One region of the Streptomyces sp. NPDC104381 genome, then DNA from elsewhere that is predicted to be linked to it. Evidence: riboswitches for the same ligand, from Rfam matches in the RefSeq annotation. Region 1 holds a riboswitch; each other region holds the start of a gene.

Region 1 (5,042 bases):
CGCTGCCGAGGACGGAGGCCCCTCCGTGCAGCACGAGCCACAGCACGTCGCGGCCCAGCACGTCCGTACCGAGCGGGTGTCCCGCACCGGGCGGCTGCGACGGCAGCGCGCCCTCGGCCCACGGCGCGTCCCCGGCCGCCCACGGCCCCGCCAGGGCGACGAGCACGGGCACACCGAGCAGGATCGTGGCGATCCACGGGTGGCGGGGCCCGGTGCGTACGGCATCGGTCTTCGTCCGTACGGTCATGCCGTGACCTCCCGGCGCGGTGCCAGCCGGAAGGCGACCAGGTCGCCCACGAGATTCACCACGACGGCGGTGCCGGCGAACAGCAGCGCGTACGTCTGCACCTGGGGCAGGTCCCTGTTCTGCACCGCCTCGACGAAACCGCTGCCCAGCCCACGGAAGCCGAAGACCGCCTCCACCAGGACCGCGCCGCCCAGCAGTCCCTCCACACAACGGGCGAACTGCTGCGCGGCGGGCCCCAGGGCCCCGGGCAGCACATGGCGCAGCACCACCGTCCTCTCCCGCATCCCCAGCAGCCGCAGGTGCTCGGCGACCTGGCCGTGCCGTCCCGCCGCCACACCGGCGCGGACCTGCCGTGCCAGGTCGCACAGGTGCCTGGCCGTCAGGACGGCGACGGGCAGCACCAGCACGGCCGGCTCCGCCATCAGCGCGGCCGTGTCCATGCCGATGGCGGTGGCGGGCAGCAGTCCGGCCGCCAGCGAGACGGAGGCGACCAGCAGCAGCCCGAGGACGAACTCCGGGACCGCGTGCAGCACGACGGCCACCGTGTTCAGCGTCCGGTCGGTACGACTGCCCTCCCGCAGGCCGGACACCGTGCCGAGCAGCGGCGCCACCAGCGTGACCAGCACCAGCGCGGGCACGCCCAGCAGCAGCGTCACGCCGACGCGGTGGCCGATGTCGTCGCCCACCGGGACCCCGGTCGTCAGGGAGTTCCCGAGGTGACCGGTGAACAGGCCGCCGAGCCAGTGCCCGAAGCGCGTCCAGGCCGGCTCGTCGAGACCCAGCCGGGTGCGGAGCGCCGCCACCTGTTCCGGCGTGCCGAGTTCGCCGCGGAGCACGTCGGCCGTGTCGCCGGGCAGCAGCGAGCCGACGGCGAACACGGCCACCAGCACCACCAGGCACTGGAGGACCGCGAGCAGCGAACGCCGAAGGAGATAGGCGCGCACGTCAGCCGACGCGGACCCGGTCGAACCGGGCCCAGTCGTGCGAGTTGGGCGGTGCGGCGCGCAGGCCGCGCACCGACGGTCCGACGGCGTCGTTGGCGTCGGAGAACGCCCACACCAGCAGCCCCGACCCGTCCCGTGCGATCTTCTGGGCCCGGGCGAGCAACGCCAGCCGTTCCCGCTCCTCCCGGGTCGTACGGGCGCGGTCCAGCAGCGCGTCGAACTCCTTGGAGGCGTACTGCGTCTGGTTGCGGGCCGCGCCGCCACGGACCCGCTGCTGGAGGAAGTCGGAGACCGGCAGGGTGGAGGTGGTGTTGAAGGCGGCGACCCCCTGCGTCCTGATCTCGCTGAAGTACGTGCTGGAGGCCCGGGTGTTGGAGGTCATCCTCAGCCCGATCTCCCGCAACTGACGGCCCATCAGCTCTGCGGCGGGCTCCCACGCGGCGTCGACGGAGCTGGTCTCGACGGTGACGGACAGGCCCTCCGCACCGGCTTCCCCGACCAGCCTCCGCGCCTCGTCGACGTCCCGCTCACGGGGTTCCAGGTCGGCCGGGTAGCCACGCAGGCCCATCCCGAACAGGTCGTTGCCGACCTCGCCGTGACCGGCCAGCGCGACCCGGACCAGCGCCTCCCGGTCGATGCCCAGCTGTACGGCCCGTATCAGGCGGGGGTCGTCGAACGGCTTGCGGCCGGTGCGCAGCAGCAGTTGCTGCGCGGTGGCTCGCGGCGCGGTCAGCAGCCGCGTGGAGCCCTCCTTCTTCAGCCGTTCCACGGAGGCGCCGGCCATGTCGGCGGCGTAGTGCACCTGCCCGGACAGCAGGGCGTTGAGCCGCGCCGACTCCTCGTTCGCGGGGACGATCTCCAGCTCGGCGATGTGCGGGGCACCGTCCCAGTGGTCGGCCCAGCGCCGGTACCGGGCGGTGCCGCCGGGTGTGAACGACACATAGGTGAAGGGGCCCGAGCCGACGGGCTCACGGAAGTCCGTCGTCCCGTCGGGGATGATCTCGGTGCCGGGGCCGGCGAGGACGGTGGGGAACTCGAAGTTGGGTGCCTTCAGCACGAGGAGGACGGACCGTTCGCCGTCGGCCCTGGAGGCGTCGAAGTCGATCGCGGAGAGCAGGACCTGCGAGGGCGAGCCGGTCGCGGGGTCGGCGGCGCGCCGGTAGCTGTACAGGACGTCCCCGGCGGTGACCGGTTTCCCGTCGTGGAAATCCGCCCTGCGCAGGCGTATGCGCCAGCGGGTGCCGGAGGTGTCGCTCTCCCAGGACTCCGCGAGCCGCCCGCGGACGGACATGTCGTCCGCGTAGGTGGCGAGGGTGTCGTACAGGGCCTTGGCGCGGGCCTGGTCGACGAAGTTCGGGGCGACATGCGGGTCGAGGGTCTCCTGCGAGCCGCCCGCCGTGAAGGCGGCGCGGAACCGGTCGCCGCCTCCCCCGTCCTTCGTGTCCCCGCCGCAGCCGGCGAGCAGGCCGGACGCCGCCAGCCCCAGGGCGCCTCCGGCGGCCAGTACGCTCCGCCTGCCGGGCTCGGGGCGGCCGCCGGGCCGCGGACCCGATGCCTTCCGGGCATGCCTCGTCACAGTCGATCCTCTCCGGGGTGTCCTCGCCCCTGCTGTCGGACCGGCGACGGGTCAGTCTCCTGGCTCCCGGATCATCGCTCTCCTCCGCCTTCCCGTCCGCACCCGCGGACAGTGACATACAGGAGGACCGCTCCCCGGTCACAGTGGCGGGACCGCGCCGGACTCGCACCGGCTTCCTGATCCCCGTCGCCTCGTGCCCCCATTGTGGCCCACGCCTTTTCGCCGGTTCACCCGGCCACGGACTCGCCGGGCCGGGGGCGGCCCGGCAGGCCGGTCACCCGGCGGTGAGGGGCGCCGCGCCGTGGCTCAGCGTCCCCTCGGCACCTCGATGTCGTAGACCAGCGCGTAGACGATGTCCCGGGCCTGACGCAGGTCGTAGCCGGTCGAGTCCACGATCACCTTGACCGCGCGGATGGCATCGCCCCCGAGCATGAACATGCGCGCGTCGGCCTGCGCCTCGGCCGGAACCGGCAGCGTACGGGCCCGCCGTGGATCCACACTGCGCGGGATCTTCGGCAGCCCGCCCGTCTCTTTCCTGCCCCACAACACCTTGCTCCCCCTTGTCGCCGCGGCCGGTGCACGACCGGTGTGCACCGGCCCAGCAGTACCGTCCCCGGCACATCCGGTCAACCTCCGTCCTCCCGGCCGTCCTGCGCGCGTCCGTACGCGGGCGTACGCTCGCTAGGTGGGTGATTCCCGCTTGCAAGGCCCTGAGCAGGGACGTTTCCGAGGAGGCGCCGTGGCAGGACAGCGCATCGCCACCCGTGCGGGCGCCTGCGCGGCTGTGGTCGTGCTCGCCGTCGCCGGTGGTACGGCGGCCCACGCGGACGACGACATCGAGTCGCTCCCCGCCGAGCAGATCGCCGACCGCTCCCGTGACGCCCTGCTGGACGCCGGCTCCGTCCACCTGCGGGCGCGGGGCGACCTCGGGAAGGGCCGCTCCCCGATGACGGTGGACCTCACGCTGGACCGGAACGGCAACTGCGCGGGCGGGGTCGACCTGGGCGAGGACAAGGGCTCGGTGAAGATCGTCAAACGGGGCGACTCGGTCTGGCTGAAACCGGACGCGGCCTTCTGGGAGAACCAGGTCCCGGTCGGCGGCTCGGCCTTCGAGGCCGTCCTGGCCGGGCGGTACATGAAGGGCTCCGCCTCGGACTCCCGGCTGCGCCCCGTCGTCGAGGCGTGCGACCTGGACACGTTCCGCGAACTGGTCTCCGACAACGCGGGCTCCGGCGCCGGGAGCTACAGCAAGGGGAAGGTGACGGCGGTCGACGGCGTACGGACCGTCCCGGTCACCAGGGCCCTCGGCGAGCAGAGGCTGACGGCGTACGTGGACACCGGCGGCAAGCACCACCCGGTGCGGATCACCGTGCGCGGTGCAGGGGCGGACGCGGCCGTGGACTTCTCCGGCTTCGACGAGCCGGTGCCCACGGCCACGCCCCCGGCGGACGAGACGGTGGACGTCAGCGCCGTGCTCGGCCGGGGTCCCGCGCAGTCCTGACGCCCCGGCTCAGCACCGTGTACAGGAGCAGCGAGGAGACCAGGCCGACGGCCCAGCCGTAGTCGGCGAGCGGTCGGAGGAACGGGATCAGCCCGTCGGCCGGGAACGGGCCCTTGCCCGGGGCCGAGTGGGAGCCGCCCACCGCGAGGACGCCGCCGACGGCGAAGGCCACGACGGCGCGCCAGTTCCAGCCGCCCCGGTACCAGTAACGGCCTCCCGGCAGATAGAGGTCGGGGAGGTCGAGCACGGTGCGGCGGATGATCCAGTAGTCGGCGATCAGGATCCCGGCCACGGTGCCGAGGAGACCGCCGACCAGGCCGAGCCAGGTGAAGATGTACAGCTCGGGTGTCTCGGTGAGCTTCCAAGGCATGATCAGGACACCGACGATCCCGGTGATCAGCGCGCCCGTACGGAAGTTGACGAACTTCGGGGCGAGGTTGGCCAGATCGTACGCGGGTGAGACGACGTTGGCCGCGATGTTCACGGAGATGGTCGCGACCAGCACGGTGATCAGTCCGAGGAGCAGGCCGAAGACGTTGTCGGTCTTCGCGACGAGCTGGACCGGGTCCCAGATCGCCTCCCCGTACACGGCCTGGGAGCCGGAGGTGACGAACACGGAGAGCAGGGCGAAGAAGGTCATCGTGGTCGGCAGCCCGAGCACCTGGCCCCGGATCTGGGCGCGTTGGCCGGCACCGAAGCGGGTGAAGTCGGGGATGTTCAGGGAGAGCGTCGACCAGAAGGCGATCATCCCCATCAGGGACGGGAAGAAGACCG
Region 2 (5,042 bases), on a different contig from region 1:
GGCGCCGACCAGCCGGTCCTCCGACGCGCCGACGGGAAGCTCCACGGTCCGCGCGGGACGCGACACGCCCGTACCCGCCTCGTGGGGGCCGTCAGGACACGCCGGATCGGGAGCGGCCGGGGCGCACGAGAAGCGGCACCCCGCCACGACCTCGACCTCCGGCATGAGCGCCGCGAGCGCCCGTACGGCGGTGGACTTGGCGGTGCCCTTCTCGCCGCGGACCAGTACCCCGCCGACGGCGGGACTCACCGCGTTGAGCAGGAGCCCGAGCCGCAGGTCGTCCTGCCCCACGATGGCGGTGAAGGGATACGGCGTACTCACAGGGCCTCCTCGTTCGCAGAAACATCGGCAGTACCGGGCAACACATCAGGTCTGTCCGGGGCGGCGCCCCGGTCACGGGAAGGGGCGGGCCGGGGAGAAGGCGCCTCCGGCGCGGGCGGCGCTCCCGGCGGGACGAACGGCAGCCCCGACGGCGCACCGCTCTCGATCAGCCGCCACAGCGCGTCCGTGTCCGCGTGTTCCTCGATCAGATCCCCCAGCCGGTCGAGCTGTTCCTCCCGCAGCGCCCCGAAGCTGGTGTCCGGCGCCGGGACGAACCGCCGCCCCGCCGCCCGCGCGACCTCGCCCAGGAACGCCCGCCGGAACGCGTCGCTCTCCAGCGACCCGTGCCAGTGCGTGCCCCAGACCGCCCCCACCCGGCACCCGTCGAGGAACGGCTCCCCGCCACCCACCTCGGCGACCCCGTGATGGATCTCGTACCCCTCCACCGGCTGCCCGAGCGCCGATCCGACGGGCCGCCCCAGGACCTTCTCCAGGCCGAAGCGCACCCGCACCGGCAGCAGTCCGAGTCCCCCGACGACCCCGGCCCGCGACTCCACGTCGTCCTCGATACGCTCGCCCAGCACCTGGAACCCGCCGCAGATCCCCAGCACCGGGCGCCCCTCGGCGGCCCGCCGCCGCAGCGCGTCGGCGAGTCCCCGCTCGCGCAGCCACGCCAGCGCCTTCACGGTGCCCCGCGTCCCCGGCACGATCACCAGGTCCGCGTCGACGAGCTCCTCCGCCCGGTCCACGAACCGCACGACGACACCCGGCTCGGCCGCCAGCGCGTCCACATCGGTGAAGTTCGACATCAGCGGCACCGCGCACACCGCGACCCGCAGCACGTCCTCGCCGTGCGGCGGCGCCACCACCGACTCCCGTACGGCGCCGCGCATCGACACGCGCAGCCCGTCCTCCTCGTCGATGCCCAGCCCGTGGGCGTACGGCAGCACCCCGTACGTCCGCCGCCCCGTGAGCCCCAGCAGCATGTCGAGACCGGGCTCCAGCAGCGACACGTCACCGCGGAACTTGTTGACCAGGTATCCGGCGACCAGCGACTGGTCCTCCGGGCTCAGCAGCGCCGTCGTGCCGAAGAACGAGGCGAACACCCCGCCCCGGTCGATGTCGCCGACCACCAGCACGGGGAAGCGCGCGGCCCGCGCGATGCCCATGTTCACGATGTCGGTCCGCCGCAGATTGATCTCGGCGGGGCTGCCCGCCCCCTCGCAGATCACCGCGTCGTACGTGGACCGCAGCTGCTCCAGACAGTCCGTGACCGTGCCCAGCAGGGCCTCCTGGCGCCCTCCGTGGTAGCCGCGCGCACTCATCTCGCCGACCGGCTTCCCCATCAGGACGACCTGGCTGGAGCGGTCACCGCCCGGCTTGAGCAGCACCGGGTTCATCAGCGCCGAGGGCTCCACCCGGGCGGCCTGCGCCTGCATCGCCTGGGCGCGCCCGATCTCCGCGCCCTCCCGGGTGACGAACGAGTTCAGCGACATGTTCTGCGCCTTGAACGGCGCGACCTTCACCCCCCGGCGCACCAGCCACCGGCAGATCCCCGCCGTGACGACGCTCTTGCCCGCGTCCGAGGTGGTCCCCGCGACCAGCAGCCCGCCGCTCATGCCGTTCTCCGTCCCCTGGCCAGCCGCCCCACCGCGCAGACGGCGAGGGCCAGCACACTCACCCGGCGCGACAGCCGCACCGCACGTTCGATGTCCGTCACCCGCACGTCCCGGCCCGCCTCGCCGTTGAGCACGGGCCGGTGCTCGACCCGCCCGCCGTACGCGAGGGTGCCGCCGAGCCGTACGCCGAGCGCTCCCGCGAACGAGGCCTCCACCGGGCCCGCGTTGGGGCTCGGATGCCGGCCCGCGTCGGCCCGCCAGGCCCGGACGGCCGCGCGGGGGCGCCCCCCGGCGGCAACGGCCAGCAGGGCGGTGAGCCGGGCGCCCGGCCAGCCGGCGACGTCGTCGAGCCGGGCCGACGCCCAGCCGTAGCGCCGGTGGCGGGGCGACTTGTGCCCGACCATGGCGTCCAGGGTGTTGACGGCCCGGAAGCCGACCAGCCCCGGCACCCCGCCGAGCGCACCCCACACCAGGGCGCCCACGACGGCGTCGGAGGTGTTCTCGGCGACGGACTCCACCACGGCGCGGGCGATCTGCCGCGCGTCCAGCGACTGCGGGTCACGGCCGCACAGATGCGGCAGGCGTTCCCGGGCCAGCTCCACGTCCCCGGCGGCCAGCGCCCCGCCGATGGCGCGGGCCTCGCGGCCCAGCGAGGTGCCGCCGACGACGGACCAGGTGGCGGCGGCGGTCAGCGCCACGGCGGCGGCGGGACGGTTCCGTACGGCACGGGCCGCCAGCGCGGCGGCGGCCGTGGCGCCCCCCGCGCAGACGAGGGTGTGCAGGGCACCCCGGCCGCGGTGGTCGCGCCACAGCCGGCTCTCGACGGCCGCCGCCGCGCGCCCGAAGGCGGCGACGGGGTGCCCGCGCCGGGGATCACCCAGCAGCAGGTCGCCGATCAGGCCGGCGGCGGCGCCGTACGCGAAGATGCGGTCGGCTCGCACGGGTCAGCCGGCCGTCGTGCCTCGAAGGGGCTCGGTGACAGGTGGTGCGGCGACCGACGCGGGGCAGCCCGGCATGGCGTATGTCCTCACTCAGGGTCCGCGCCCTGGTTCGACGTGACCGGCGACGAGAGTCTCCTGGCTCCCGGATCCGCAGTTCCTCCGGCCTTCCAGTCCGCGGTGGCGGACCGTGACTTCCGTGTGGAGGCTGCTCCCCGGTGACAGTGGCGGGACCGCGCCGGATTCGCACCGGCTTCCTCTCCTGTCGCCGTAAATGGCTCCGGCAGTCCACCACGCCCCGCGAACGCCCGTCAACCTGCCGTTGACCTGCGGGCCTTCAGTGTGCTGAGACGCACACCGGCCGGACACACACGGGGTGTGTCCGGCCGGTGAGGGTGCCCGAGGGGCGTCAGGCGACGATCAGATAGATCCCGTACGCGACCGCCGCCGCGCACAGCGCGAAGCAGGCGTACGCGCCGGTGCGCGCGAGGGCGGTGGAACCGCCGCCCCGCGCCGACGGCGTCTGCTTGGCGAGGCCGGTGACACCAAGGGTGAAGAGGCCGACCAGCGCGACGGTCACCACGAGGCTGACGCCGAAGACGGAGGCGAGAGCTGCCCAGTCGATTTTCATGCGGACGCTTCCTTACACCGTGGCCGGGTCGGCCGGGGTTCCGGCCGGCTGGGCCGGGGCCGAGATGGTGGTCTTGAGCTCAGGTACGACGGCACCGGCGGGCGGCGGGCTGACCGCCGAGATCGCGGTGGTGACGACACCCGCGGGCTCGGTGCCCGCGTTCACGTTGGTGTGGTCGACCGGCTTGCGGCGCGACAGCAGCCAGATGGCGCCCGAGCCCGCGACGAGCAGGACGGCGACCACGCCGACGCCCCAGGGGCCCTGCTTGGTCAGGAACTCGGCGCCCGCGCCCACCAGCCCGGCGGCCGGGAGGGTCAGGCCCCAGGCGACGAACATCCGGGTGGCGGTGGACCAGCGGACCACGCCCCCCTTGCGTCCGAGGCCCGCGCCCATGACGGCGCCGGAGCAGGACTGGGTGGTGGAGAGCGAGAAGCCGAGGTGCGAGGAGGCCAGGATGACCGTGGCCGCGCTGGTCTGGGCCGCGAAGCCCTGCGGCGGACGCAGGTCGGTGAGGCCGCTGCCCATGGTGCGGATGATGCGCCAGCCGCCGAGGTAGGTGCCCATCGCGATCGCGATACCGGCGGAGGCGATGACCCAGACCGGAGGGTTGGACCCGGGGGAGAGGACTCCGCCGGTGACCAGGGCCAGGGTGATGATGCCCATGGTCTTCTGCGCGTCGTTGGTGCCGTGGGCGAGCGAGACGAGCCCGGCCGAGGCGATCTGGCCGGCGCGGTAGCCCTTGGCGGTCGACTTCAGCTGCGCCTCGTCGGTGATCTTCCGGTTGAGGCGGTACGTCAGCTTCGTGGCCAGGAGGGCGGCGACACCGGCGACGACCGGCGCGGCGATGGCCGGCAGCAGGACCTTGGTGACGACGGTGCCGCCGTTGATCGAGGACCAGCCGGCCGACATGACCGCGGCGCCGATGAGGCCGCCGAACAGTGCGTGGGAGGAACTGGAGGGGAGGCCGACCAGCCAGGTCAGCAGATTCCACAGGATCGCGCCGACGAGCGCGGCGAAGATGACCTCGGTTCTGAGGCCGTTCTCATTGATGATCCCGCCGGAGATCGTCTTGGCGACCTCCACCGACAGGAACGCGCCGACGAGGTTGAGAACGGCGGACATGGCCACCGCTGTCTTGGGCTTGAGTGCGCCGGTCGAGATGGTGGTGGCCATCGCGTTGGCGGTGTCGTGGAAACCGTTCGTGAAATCGAACACGAGAGCTGTCACGATCACGATCGCAAGCAGCAGCGTGATGTGTTCCATTTACCCAGGCAATCGTTCGACGTCATTGGCACGGGGAACGTAAGCAACCAGGGTGAACGGAAGATGAACTGGGCAGGGCGGCACGGTGACCCCAACCGCGTACGAGGGTTCCGCTTGTGTGCGGGATGCGTGGCCCGGGCGCCCGCGCACCCGGGCCGGGCCCCGGAACACCCCTCACCCCGTGCCCGCCGCGTCCCTCCGAGGAGACATGGGTCACCCGGCCCGCCGGCCCCCGACCCTAGGATCCCCGCATGAGTGACGTGCGTACGG
Region 3 (5,042 bases), on a different contig from region 1:
TGCGGGTCCTCACCGACGGCGCCGACGCGCCCACCCCGGCCGCCACCGTCGACCTCGACGACGAGGGCCGGGCCACGTACGGCTTCAGGATCACCTGGACACTCGGGCCCGTCGCGCTGCCCGGGGAGCCGCCCCACCATGTCCATACCGGTTCCATCGCGACCGCCGTGGGGCCCGGGGCGGACACCGTCCTCGACGCCGTACGGGCGCTCCGGGACGTGTCGACCGTCAGCTACGACCCCAACGTGCGGCCCGCGCTGATGGGGGACCGCCTCCCCGCCGTGCGACGCGCGGAGCGCTTCGTCGCGCTCAGCGACGTCGTCAAGGCCAGCGACGAGGACCTGCGGTGGCTGTACCCCGACGAGGCCCCGGAGAAGGCCGCCGAGCGGTGGCTCGGCACCGGGCCCGCGCTGGTCCTGCTCACCCGGGGCGCCGGGGGAGCGACGGCGTTCGTCCCGGGCGCGACCGTGAGTGCCGGGCCGCCACCCGTCCGGGTCGTCGACACCGTGGGCGCCGGGGACGCCTTCATGTCCGGCACGCTGCACGCCCTCGCCTCGTACGGACTGCTCGGAGCGCCGGGCCGCGCACGGCTGCGCGACCTGGACACCACCGTGCTGGGCGACGTGCTGCGCCTCGCACTGGCGTCGGCCGCCGTGACCGTCGCACGGGCGGGCGCGCTGCCTCCCGACGAGGAGGAGCTGGCAGCGGCTCTGACCAGCGGAGCGGACCCTGAGGGGTAGGGAGTTCAGGGGGTGTCCTCGCCCGCACCACGATCGTTGATTTCTACATGACCGTGACCCTTGCCGACATCGCCCCACCGTCCACCACCGAACTGCTGACCGGCGTCCTCCTCGGTCCGGAACACCGCCGTGAACACGGCTTCTGGCAGCGGCTGATCAGCACAGAACCGTTCCGCCGCCCCGCCGGCGGAACGCCCGAAGAGCGACTGGACCTCGCCTACGACCGGTTGCGGATCCTCAACCTCTCCCTCGACAGCGGCGCGCGCCTCGCCTCCGACCCACGGGCACTGGCCGCCCTGCACGCCTGGCTCGGCCCGGTGGACCCCGCGCTGACCACCGTGGCGGGCATCCACTACAACCTCTTCCTCGGCAGCCTCCTCGACCACGAATGCGCGGGCCGCCGCGATCTGTCCGACTACCTGACGATGCGTCGCATCGGCACCTTCCTCTGTACGGAGGTGGCGCACGGCAACAACGCGGCGGCGATGGAGACCACCGCCACGTACGACCGTGAGCGGGACGGTTTCGTCCTGCACACCCCCAACGCGGGCGCGCAGAAGTTCATGCCCAACACGAGTCCGGCGGGCGGGGCGAAGTCCGGCCTGGTCGCCGCGCGCCTGGTCGCCGACGGGGCCGACCACGGGGTACGCCTCTTCCTGGTGCCGCTCACCGACGACGTACGGGCGTTGCCGGGCGTCCGGGTGCGCCGGCTTCCGGCCCGGATGGGCAGCCCGGTGGACCACTGCCTCACCTCGTTCGACCAGCTCTTCGTGGAGCGGGACGCCCTGCTGGGAGCCGCCGAGGAGGGCGACGCTCCGGGGGAGTTCAGGACCGGTCCGGGAGACCGGCGGCGGCGCTTCCTCACCTCGATCGGGAGGGTCACCCCCGGCCGGATCTCGATGAGCGCCTGCGCGGCGGGGTCGGCCCGCGCGACCCTGGCGGTCGCGGTGCGCTACGGCGGACACCGGATGATCTCCGGCAGCCGGGGCGCGCCACCGGTGCCCGTCAACGCCCACCGGACCCACCACGGACCGCTCGCCTCGGCGATGGCCACGGTCTTCGCCATGAGCCTGCTGTACCGCAGGGCGCAGGAGCGCTGGGAGGCCTGCACGGACGAGGACGGGCGCACCGAGGCGGGCAGGCTCGTCGACGTCGCCAAGGCGTGGATCACCTGGCGGGCCCGTGAGGTCATCGTCGAGAGCCGCGAACGCTGCGGCGCCCAGGCCCTGTTGGAGAACAACGGCATGACCGAACTCGTCACGGGCGTGGAGGGCGCCATCACGGCCGAGGGCGACAACATCGCCCTGTATGCCAAGGCGGCCGCCGACATGCTCTTCGCCGCCGCGCCCGGCCGCGACGACGCCCCGGGCCCGGCACCGCACCCCGGCGACCTGGCCGACCCCCGCTTCCTGGGCCGGCTCCTCGCCTCAGTCCAGGACATCTGGTTCGCCAGGGCCAGGGAGCGCGCTCTCCGGGCGCCCGACGCCGACACCCTCGGCCGGTGGAACGCGGCCTCGGGCCCGGCCCTGCGCGGGGTCGAGGCCTACGCCTACCGGCAGGCCGCCGAGGCCTACGCCGAGGCCCGCGCGGCACTTCCCCCGGGGGAGGCCAGGGACCGGCTGGCGGAGCTGGAGCGGCTGTTCGCCGTCGAGTGGGTCGCCCGCAACAGCGGTGACCTGCTGGCCGCCGGCCTCCTGAGCGGCGACCAGGTGGCCGCCCTGCACGAGGCCGTCGAGGAGCTCGTCGCGGCCGTCGCCGCACACGCCCCGGAACTGGCCGAGTCCTTCGCGCTGCCCGAGCGGCTCCTCGCCGACTGGCCGATCGCCGGACCCGGCTACGCGGACGCGTACGACGATCCCGCCGGCCCGTGGAACACCGTCCCGGCGGACGCCCGATGAGCGCCGGACGCGGGGGACGGAGCATCTGCGAGCGCCTGGAGATCCTGGGCCTGCGCGCCGTCCTGCTCGCCTACTGGGGCACGACGTCCGTGCTCGCACGCCGGAGCGTGAAGCCGCTCACCGACGGAGGCGAATCGGTTCACCCCAAGGGCTGAGCTGTCCGACGGCCCGCCGGTACGGAGCAGCACCCCCGTTCTCCGTACCGGCGACGGCCCCGGGGCCGCCCCCACCCCGCGTGATAGCTTGCAGACGCCAGTCACACTCCACGTGGAGTCAGGGAATCCGGTGCGAATCCGGAGCTGACGCGCAGCGGTGAGGGGGACGGGCGGGGCCACGGCCACTGGGACACCCTCGGGTGCACCGGGAAGGCGCCCCGTCCGGACGAACCCGAGTCCGAAGACCTGCTGGCACCCGCTCCCGCACCGGGAGCGGTACTCCGTACCGGGCTTCGCGCAAGAGCCCTGAGAACGCCGAGGGACTCCGTGCCGCTCATACCCAGCACCGTACGCCGCACTGCCCTGCTCCTCGCGGGACTCGTCCTGCTGACCGCCTGCGGCGGAGGCGGGAACGAGTCCGCCGCGGGCGGCGCGGGGGACGACGCCCCCGCCGGCTACCCCGTGACGCTGAAGAACTGCGGCCGTACGGTGACCGTCACCGCCCCACCACGTCACGCCGTCTCCCTCAACCAGGGATCGACGGAGATCCTGCTCTCCCTCGGCCTCGCCGACCGGATCGCCGGCTCCGCGACCTGGACGGACCCGGTGATGAAGGGCCTGGAGAAGGACGAGTCCACGGTCCCCCGCCTCGCCGAGAACCAGCCCTCCTCCGAGAAGGTCCTCGCCGAGGAACCCGACTTCGTCACCGCCTCGTTCGAATCCACCCTCGGCAAGGGCGGTGTGGCCTCCCGCGACCAGTTCGAGGAACTGGGCGTACCGACCTACCTCTCGCCCTCCGACTGCGCCGGCAAGGACAACACGGGCAGCGGCGACGGCTCCCGCGCCGAGAAGCTGACCATGGACGCCGTCTACGGTGAAGTACGCGACCTGGCCCAGGTGTTCGGCGTCCCGGAGCGGGGCGAGAAGCTGGTGACGAGCCTCCGGAACCGCGTCGACGAGGCGACCGCCGGCATCGACGCGTCCGACACCACGGTGCTCTACTGGTTCGCCAACGCCGAAGCCCCCTACCTGGCGGGGTGCTGCGGAGCCCCCGGCATCATCACCGACGCGCTCGGCGCGAAGAACGTCTTCGACGACACCCACGAGGAATGGCCCCAGATCAACTGGGAGACCGTCGCCGACCGCGACCCCGACGTGCTGGTCATCGGTGACCTGACCCGTAAGTCGCAGACCGCGGAGAGCGCCGGGAAGAAGATCGCGTTCCTGGAGTCCAACCCCGCCACGAAGAACCTGGACGCCGTCAAGCACAAGCGGTACGTCCTGCTGAGCGGCCAGGCCATGAATCCGACCATCCGGACCGTGGAGGGCGTGGAGCGGGTGGCGGCCGGGCTGCGCTCGTTCGGACTCGCGGGGTGACGGACACCGCGTCCCGGCTCCTGCGCGGCGGCCTGCTGTGGAGCGCCGGGGCCGCCCTGCTGCTCCTGTCCGTCGCGGTCGCCGTCACGATCGGTCCCGCCCGCATCTCCGTCCCGGACGTCTGGTCGGCGGTGGCCTCGCACCTCGGCCTCGGGCAGGGGCGGCTGACCCCGATCCGGGACGGCATCATCTGGAACCTGCGCATGCCCCGCACCCTGCTCGCCGCGGTCTGCGGGGCCGGACTCGCGGTCTGCGGCACCGTGATGCAGTCGCTGCTGCGCAACCCGCTCGCCGACCCCTTCGTCCTCGGCGTCTCCTCGGGGGCGTCCACCGGCGCGGTCGTGGTCGTCGTCCTGGGCGTCGGCGGGGGAGCGGTCTCCGTCTCGGGGGGCGCGTTCGCCGGAGCCCTGCTCTCCTTCGCTCTCGTCCTGCTGCTGAGCCACACGCTCGGCGGATCCACCGACCGGGTCGTCCTCTCCGGGGTCGCGGCCATGCAGCTCTTCTCCGCGCTCACCTCCTTCGTCGTGATGACCGCCGCCGACGCCGAACAGACCAAGGGCGTGCTCTTCTGGCTGCTCGGCTCCCTGAGCGGGGTCGGCTGGAGCGATGTGTGGATGTGCTCGGCCGTGCTGGCCGTGACCCTGCTGATCTGCCTGGGCCACGCCCGTACGCTCGACGCCTTCGCCTTCGGGCAGGACGCCGCGGCCGCGCTGGGGGTACATGTGACCCGCACCCGGATCGTGCTGCTCTGCACCACCGCGCTGCTGACCGCGGCCCTCGTCAGCTCGGCGGGCGCCATCGGGTTCGTCGGCCTCGTCCTGCCGCACGCGGCCCGGGCACTGACGGGGTCCGGGCACCGGAGGCTGCTGCCG
Region 4 (5,042 bases), on a different contig from region 1:
GTGGTGGTCATGCGGGCCAGCCCGTCTCGCTGTACAGCTCACCGTTCTGGATCTTGGCGATGGCCAGCCGGGTATAGGGCACGAGGTCATCGGGGAGGGCGGCAGGGTCCCAGAATCTCCACTGGGTGCACTTGTCCGGCTCGCGTAGCTCCGGCTCGCCGCTCCACTTCCGGGCGCGGAAGAACAGGCCCATGCGGGGTGGGTTCCTGGGCTTGCCGATGTGGTGGACGACGTGGACGAGCTCGACGTCCTGACGTTCGATGTGCAGGCCCGCTTCCTCCTGGGCCTCCCTGATCAGGCAGGCGATGGCGTTCTCCTGCTCGCAGTGGCCGGCCAGGGCGTGCCAGTTGGACGGTGCGAACGCGGAGTCGGGGTGGCGCAGCCCGAGCAGCACCGTACCGTCGGGCCGCTCCAGGTAGAGGTGGACGCCGATGATGTGGGGGACCGTGCCGCGCGGCGAAGCCGGGCGATCCTCGGGTCCGGGTCGGCTCCGCGCCGCCGGAAGGCTCGCGGCGTGGCGCCGTACAAGGTTGCTCGTGGTGTCCGAGATGCGCAGGCGGTGGAGGTCCGAGGGGGCGAACCAGGCAAGCATCACCCCTTCGTTCAGGCGGAGTTCGCGCGGGTCGCCGTTCCAGCGGCCGGCGTAGACGCTGATGGGCACGGTAGTGCCGGTGTCGTCGGAGGCGTACTCGATGCCGAACGGGGTCAGGTCGGGGATGCCGAGGCCGGCTTCCTCGGCCAGTTCGCGCCGCACGGTGTGTTCCAGGGTGGCGTCCTGGGGCTCTCGGCCACCGCCGAGCAGGGACCACACGCCCGGCTCCCAGATCCGGCCGGGGAAGTAGTCGCGCAGGTGGAGCAGGTACTCGCCGCGGTCGTTGTAGATCAGGGCGGAGGCGTTGGCCGTCTCCGGTCCGGCTTGGAGAGGGAGCTTGAGCAGCTTCTGGCGCAGGGAGGGGGAGGCCGCCATGTCCGCAGGTCGCCACTCGATGCCGCCGACCTCTTCTTCCTGCGGCACCACCGGCGTTCCGTCCGGGCTGAGCAGACGGAAGAGGAATCGGAAGTCGAAGTGCTGGTGGCCGGGTTCGCCTTTGCCTGGATGGGCGTCGATGTCGTGGATATCGATGTCGAACGGCACACGTTCGTGATCGGGCCACGGCGTGACGGCCTGGGGAGGGATCCCGGTCTCCTCGTGCAGCTCTCGCAGCGCTGCCGCTGCCAGGGAATCGTCGGCGGGCTCGGTGTGTCCGCCGGGGGTGAGGATCTTCCCGCTCGCCAGGTGCAGCACGTGCAGGACGCGGCCGAGCGGATCGACGACGATCGCGCCGCAGGTGACGTGTCCGGTGAAGGTGGAGCGGCCGGCGATGTCGTCGCCGGTCCGGTCCAGGGCGTCCAGGAGGCCGCCGAGCCGCTCGCGCTCATGAGGGTGGCGAGCGAGGTATGTCTCGACGGTGGTGCGGATGTGGTCGTGCGACAACGGCATGGGGCTACCTCGGAGGGGTGTGGAGCGGGATGAGTGGAGGCGGGTCGTTCGGGTCAGCTCACGGTGCATCCCCTCGAACACCGGCCTCCTGCGGTTCGTCGTCCGGCGTGGTCCCTCGCGGCGGTCGTGGCGGCTGGTCCCGCGTAATGGCCGAGGTCATCGTTCCCTCCTGGGGCGGTCACTGCGGCAGAGTCGTGAGGTCCAACGACACGGATGCGGTATCGAACACACGTCATTCGGTCGTCGTGGGAAGCCCGGTATCTCCTGCATCAGGGACCTTGCAGCGGTGGGATCCCTGGTCCGGCTTGGAGCGGCTCCGGACGGGACATGGCCGAAACGCCGACACCGCCGCGTGGCGTGGACAAACCGGCAGCTTCTCCCGGCCGTATCGGCCCGGACGCTGACCGCGCCCGGATGGCGAGGGACGAGCGGGTGAGGGCTCCCGGTCGTGAAGGAGGCGGGTCACCTTCGGACGTCTGTGGTCAGGGCCACCGGCTCCGGGCCCGATGCTACGGGCCCGGCCACGGCCACGGGTGTCCGGCGGATGCGATGATGGCCGGTGACAGGGCGACGGCGGTCCGAGGAAGCCGGTGAGAATCCGGCGCGGTCCCGCCACTGTGATCGGCGAGCGGATCCCGGCAACTCCACTGCCCCACGCGGGTGGGAAGGACGGGGCGAGCGTTGACCCGAGAGCCAGGAGACTCACGCGGTCGCCTCCTCGATGGATGCCGGGGCGGATTTCCCCGGAGAGAGGCCGTTCAGCATGCCTGAAGAGCTTGATGAAGGACCCCTGGACGACGTAGTGGGGGCAGGGAGGGCAGCCGCCCCGGTGCCCTGCCGGATCGTCGTCTGCCGCGATTGTTGCTGCGGGACCGCCAAGGTGAGTGGAATCGATCACGCGGCGCAGACCGCGCGTCTACGCTCGGAGGCACCCGTACGCGTCTCTGCCTGTCTCGACGTGTGCGACCAGGCCAACGTCGTCGTGGTGCAGCCTTCCGCCGCCGGCCGGGCAGCCGGCGGCAGGCCGGTATGGCTGGGGCTGGTCAACGATCCCCGAGCGACAGAGGACATAGCGGCCTGGGTACGCGCCGGTGGTCCGGGCATCGCTCCGAAGCCCGAGATACTCGACCTGTACGCCTGCATGCCGCCTCAGCGCCGCGCGGTCTCCTAGGGCCTCTCGTTTGGATCATGCCGGGCTCGCGGGGTCTGGCACGCACATCTGCGGCGTTGTCGTCAGTCGGCAACGCTCCGCGTTGACTCCCTCCTCCGCCTTGCAGCTGCACGCACCAGACCCCGCTCCCTGATCCGGCCTGATCCAAACGAAAGACCCTAGGGCGTCACTCCCCTCGGTATGCACCCGTCCAGTCCACTTTCGCCACGGGCACTGCTCCTGTGCCCTTCCCCGAGACGGCATCGCGCAGGGAGGCCGGCCCCATGAAGGAACCTGTTCGAGCACCCGGGCCCGCTGTGGCAGTGGCTCTGGACGACGTGGCGGCCATCGGCGGCTTCTTCGCGCTGCGGGTCGGAGGGTGCGACAAGGGCTGGCGTCCTGTGGACCACTTCTACGGCCGCGGCTTCACCGACCTGGCCACCGCCGTATCCGACCGATACCGCACCACCGAGGTGCGCGTCGGGGTCTCCATCGCGCACCTCGGATACGCCGCCCGCCTCTGGTCCCCGGTGCTCGCCTGCGTGCTGCTTCATGGAATCGTGCCGGACCTGCGCGCCTTGCAGCGCGCCGAGGACGGTTCGGAGCTCAGGCTGCCCGAGCCCGCCGGCTGGTACGCCGAGTCGCTGTCCGACAGGGCGGGGAGTCTGTACGTCGAGGTGATGCACCACCTCGACGCTCTGCGCTCCGGCCTGCACGTCAAGGTCGCCCCACGCCTGCTCGACGGGAACGCCGCGTCCGCACTGGCCGGTTCCGGCGGAGTGCTGCTCTCGGCCCACCCGCATCTGCGTGCCCCGCTCGGCGAACTCGTGACCGACCTGCTCGGCATGGGACGGCTCGCGGGTACGGGGCACGTGGGACCGGACCTTTCCTTCCGCCGTCGGAGCTGCTGCCTGTACTACCGCACCCCGATCGGCACGAAGTGCGGGGATTGCTGTTTCGCAGGCTGAAACCCGACTGCTCCACCGGCAACCCTGACGACGGCCGTCCGATGGCCGACCCGCGGTGCGGCCCCGGTTCAAGCTCCCGGGCTCGGAGCACTCGGACGGCCCGTCAATCAGCGCGTCGATCCATGGAGGTCAGGCACCCCAGCGCAGGGCGACGGTGTCGCCCGCGTTGATCACCTTGCCGCGGGTGGCTCCGGTGAAGGCCGACCCGTCGACGCTGACCTTCCAGGTGTTCGAGCCGCTGTTGGCCTTGCCGTTGAGAGCGGAGATCGTGCCCGTTCCGGTGGTGGGGGACACGCTGCTCACGCAGCCGGTCGGGGTGGCCGCGGTCGTGGCCGAATCGAGGACGGCGCCCAGGGTGGTCGTGGCGCCGGTGGGGGCGAATGCGACCGAGCAGACCTTCAGGCTGCCCGCGCCGTCGTCCACCGTGACCGCCAGCTCGGTGGCGGTGCCGGCGGTGAAGGTGTTCTGGGCGACCCAGCGCGGTGCCCCACCGGTCGAGGGGTTCGGGGGAGTCGCGGTGAAGCCGCCCCCGGCGACCGCGCGCAGGCCGTCGATCGACGCGTAGGCGGACGGGGTGGTGTCGCCGGGCAGGTACTTGAAGCCGCCGCCGGGGTTGAACTGCTGGGCGATGAGGAAGTCGACGGGTGTCTTGCCCGCCGAGGTGAGGAAGTCGCCCGTCTGCGGGTTGATACCGCAGGCGTTCAGGCCGGACACGGCCCAGCCGTTGGAATCGGTGTTCACGCCGAACATGGCGTTGAACGCGCCGCTGGTCGGTACCAGCTTGCTCTTGAGGAACGCCTTGGCCTGGGTGATGTCGGTATCGGTGTTCGGAACACCGGAGACGCAGAGCGCGGCCATCGCGGCACCCGTCATGTCGACGTCGCTGGTTGCGGCGAGCTGAGCCGGGTCGCCCTCCGCCTTGCTGTAGTTCCAGCCGCCGTCGTCGTGCTGGTTGGCGCGGATCCGGGTGATCAGTGAGTCGCGTAGGGATTGCGGAATCCGCTCTCCCCCCGCCTGGGTCTTCGCGCCGCCCAGGGAGAGCGCGGCGAAGACGGTCCCGTTGAAGTTCGCCGAGGGGCCGAAGTAGCCGGGCTCGGCCGTCTGCCAGTACCCGTAGATGTCGGCGATCAGGTTGCGGGACGCCGAGACACGGGCCGGATCAATGCCCGCCGCGTAGGCGTTGAGGGTGGCGCGTTCATGGTCGGTGACGACCGGTGTGGCCGAGGGCCAGGCCGCTGTCGCCAGCAGGGCGCGGTAGACGGATCTCGCGTTCTTCGTGGTGTCGCCGCCCGGTGTGACGTCGACGGCAGCGGTCCCGGCGGAGGCGAGCGCGCTGAACGCCCACTCGTTGGAGAGCCCGGCGCCGGCGTACGAACCGTCAGCGGCCTGGAGGGACTTGAGGTAGGCGACGCCGTTGGCCTTCGACGTGGCCATCTGGGCCGGC

The links. Region 1 has a riboswitch for cobalamin ahead of ACZ607_RS06345 (ABC transporter substrate-binding protein). Riboswitches for the same ligand answer to the same signal wherever they lie in the genome.
Region 2: linked by a shared signal. The riboswitch ahead of ACZ607_RS04790 (cobalamin biosynthesis protein) and the one ahead of ACZ607_RS06345 (ABC transporter substrate-binding protein) in region 1 are both predicted to bind cobalamin.
Region 3: linked by a shared signal. The riboswitch ahead of ACZ607_RS12385 (ABC transporter substrate-binding protein) and the one ahead of ACZ607_RS06345 (ABC transporter substrate-binding protein) in region 1 are both predicted to bind cobalamin.
Region 4: linked by a shared signal. The riboswitch ahead of ACZ607_RS18550 ((2Fe-2S) ferredoxin domain-containing protein) and the one ahead of ACZ607_RS06345 (ABC transporter substrate-binding protein) in region 1 are both predicted to bind cobalamin.

Annotation. Positions count from the first base shown of each region.
Region 1 covers NZ_JBVJNK010000002.1:295,773-300,814, forward strand. Annotated here, with positions in the region: gene ACZ607_RS06335 (ABC transporter permease) at 1-247, opposite strand, end outside; gene ACZ607_RS06340 (ABC transporter permease) at 244-1,191, opposite strand; gene ACZ607_RS06345 (ABC transporter substrate-binding protein) at 1,193-2,767, opposite strand; cobalamin riboswitch at 2,820-2,946, opposite strand; gene ACZ607_RS06350 (hypothetical protein) at 3,074-3,316, opposite strand; gene ACZ607_RS06355 (hypothetical protein) at 3,507-4,268, shown strand; gene ACZ607_RS06360 (NCS1 family nucleobase:cation symporter-1) at 4,231-5,042, opposite strand, start outside.
Region 2 covers NZ_JBVJNK010000001.1:1,068,635-1,073,676, forward strand. Annotated here, with positions in the region: gene ACZ607_RS04780 (putative cobaltochelatase) at 1-321, opposite strand, end outside; gene ACZ607_RS04785 (cobyric acid synthase) at 318-1,940, opposite strand; gene ACZ607_RS04790 (cobalamin biosynthesis protein) at 1,937-2,881, opposite strand; cobalamin riboswitch at 3,010-3,138, opposite strand; gene ACZ607_RS04795 (hypothetical protein) at 3,288-3,509, opposite strand; gene ACZ607_RS04800 (inorganic phosphate transporter) at 3,522-4,772, opposite strand; gene ACZ607_RS04805 (class II aldolase/adducin family protein) at 5,024-5,042, shown strand, end outside.
Region 3 covers NZ_JBVJNK010000003.1:662,445-667,486, forward strand. Annotated here, with positions in the region: gene ACZ607_RS12370 (carbohydrate kinase family protein) at 1-740, shown strand, start outside; gene ACZ607_RS12375 (acyl-CoA dehydrogenase family protein) at 788-2,638, shown strand; gene ACZ607_RS12380 (hypothetical protein) at 2,635-2,793, shown strand; cobalamin riboswitch at 2,875-3,061, shown strand; gene ACZ607_RS12385 (ABC transporter substrate-binding protein) at 3,121-4,170, shown strand; gene ACZ607_RS12390 (FecCD family ABC transporter permease) at 4,167-5,042, shown strand, end outside.
Region 4 covers NZ_JBVJNK010000005.1:173,412-178,453, forward strand. Annotated here, with positions in the region: gene ACZ607_RS18545 (NUDIX domain-containing protein) at 8-1,480, opposite strand; cobalamin riboswitch at 2,061-2,184, shown strand; gene ACZ607_RS18550 ((2Fe-2S) ferredoxin domain-containing protein) at 2,244-2,651, shown strand; gene ACZ607_RS18555 ((2Fe-2S)-binding protein) at 2,915-3,598, shown strand; gene ACZ607_RS18560 (hypothetical protein) at 3,728-5,042, opposite strand, start outside.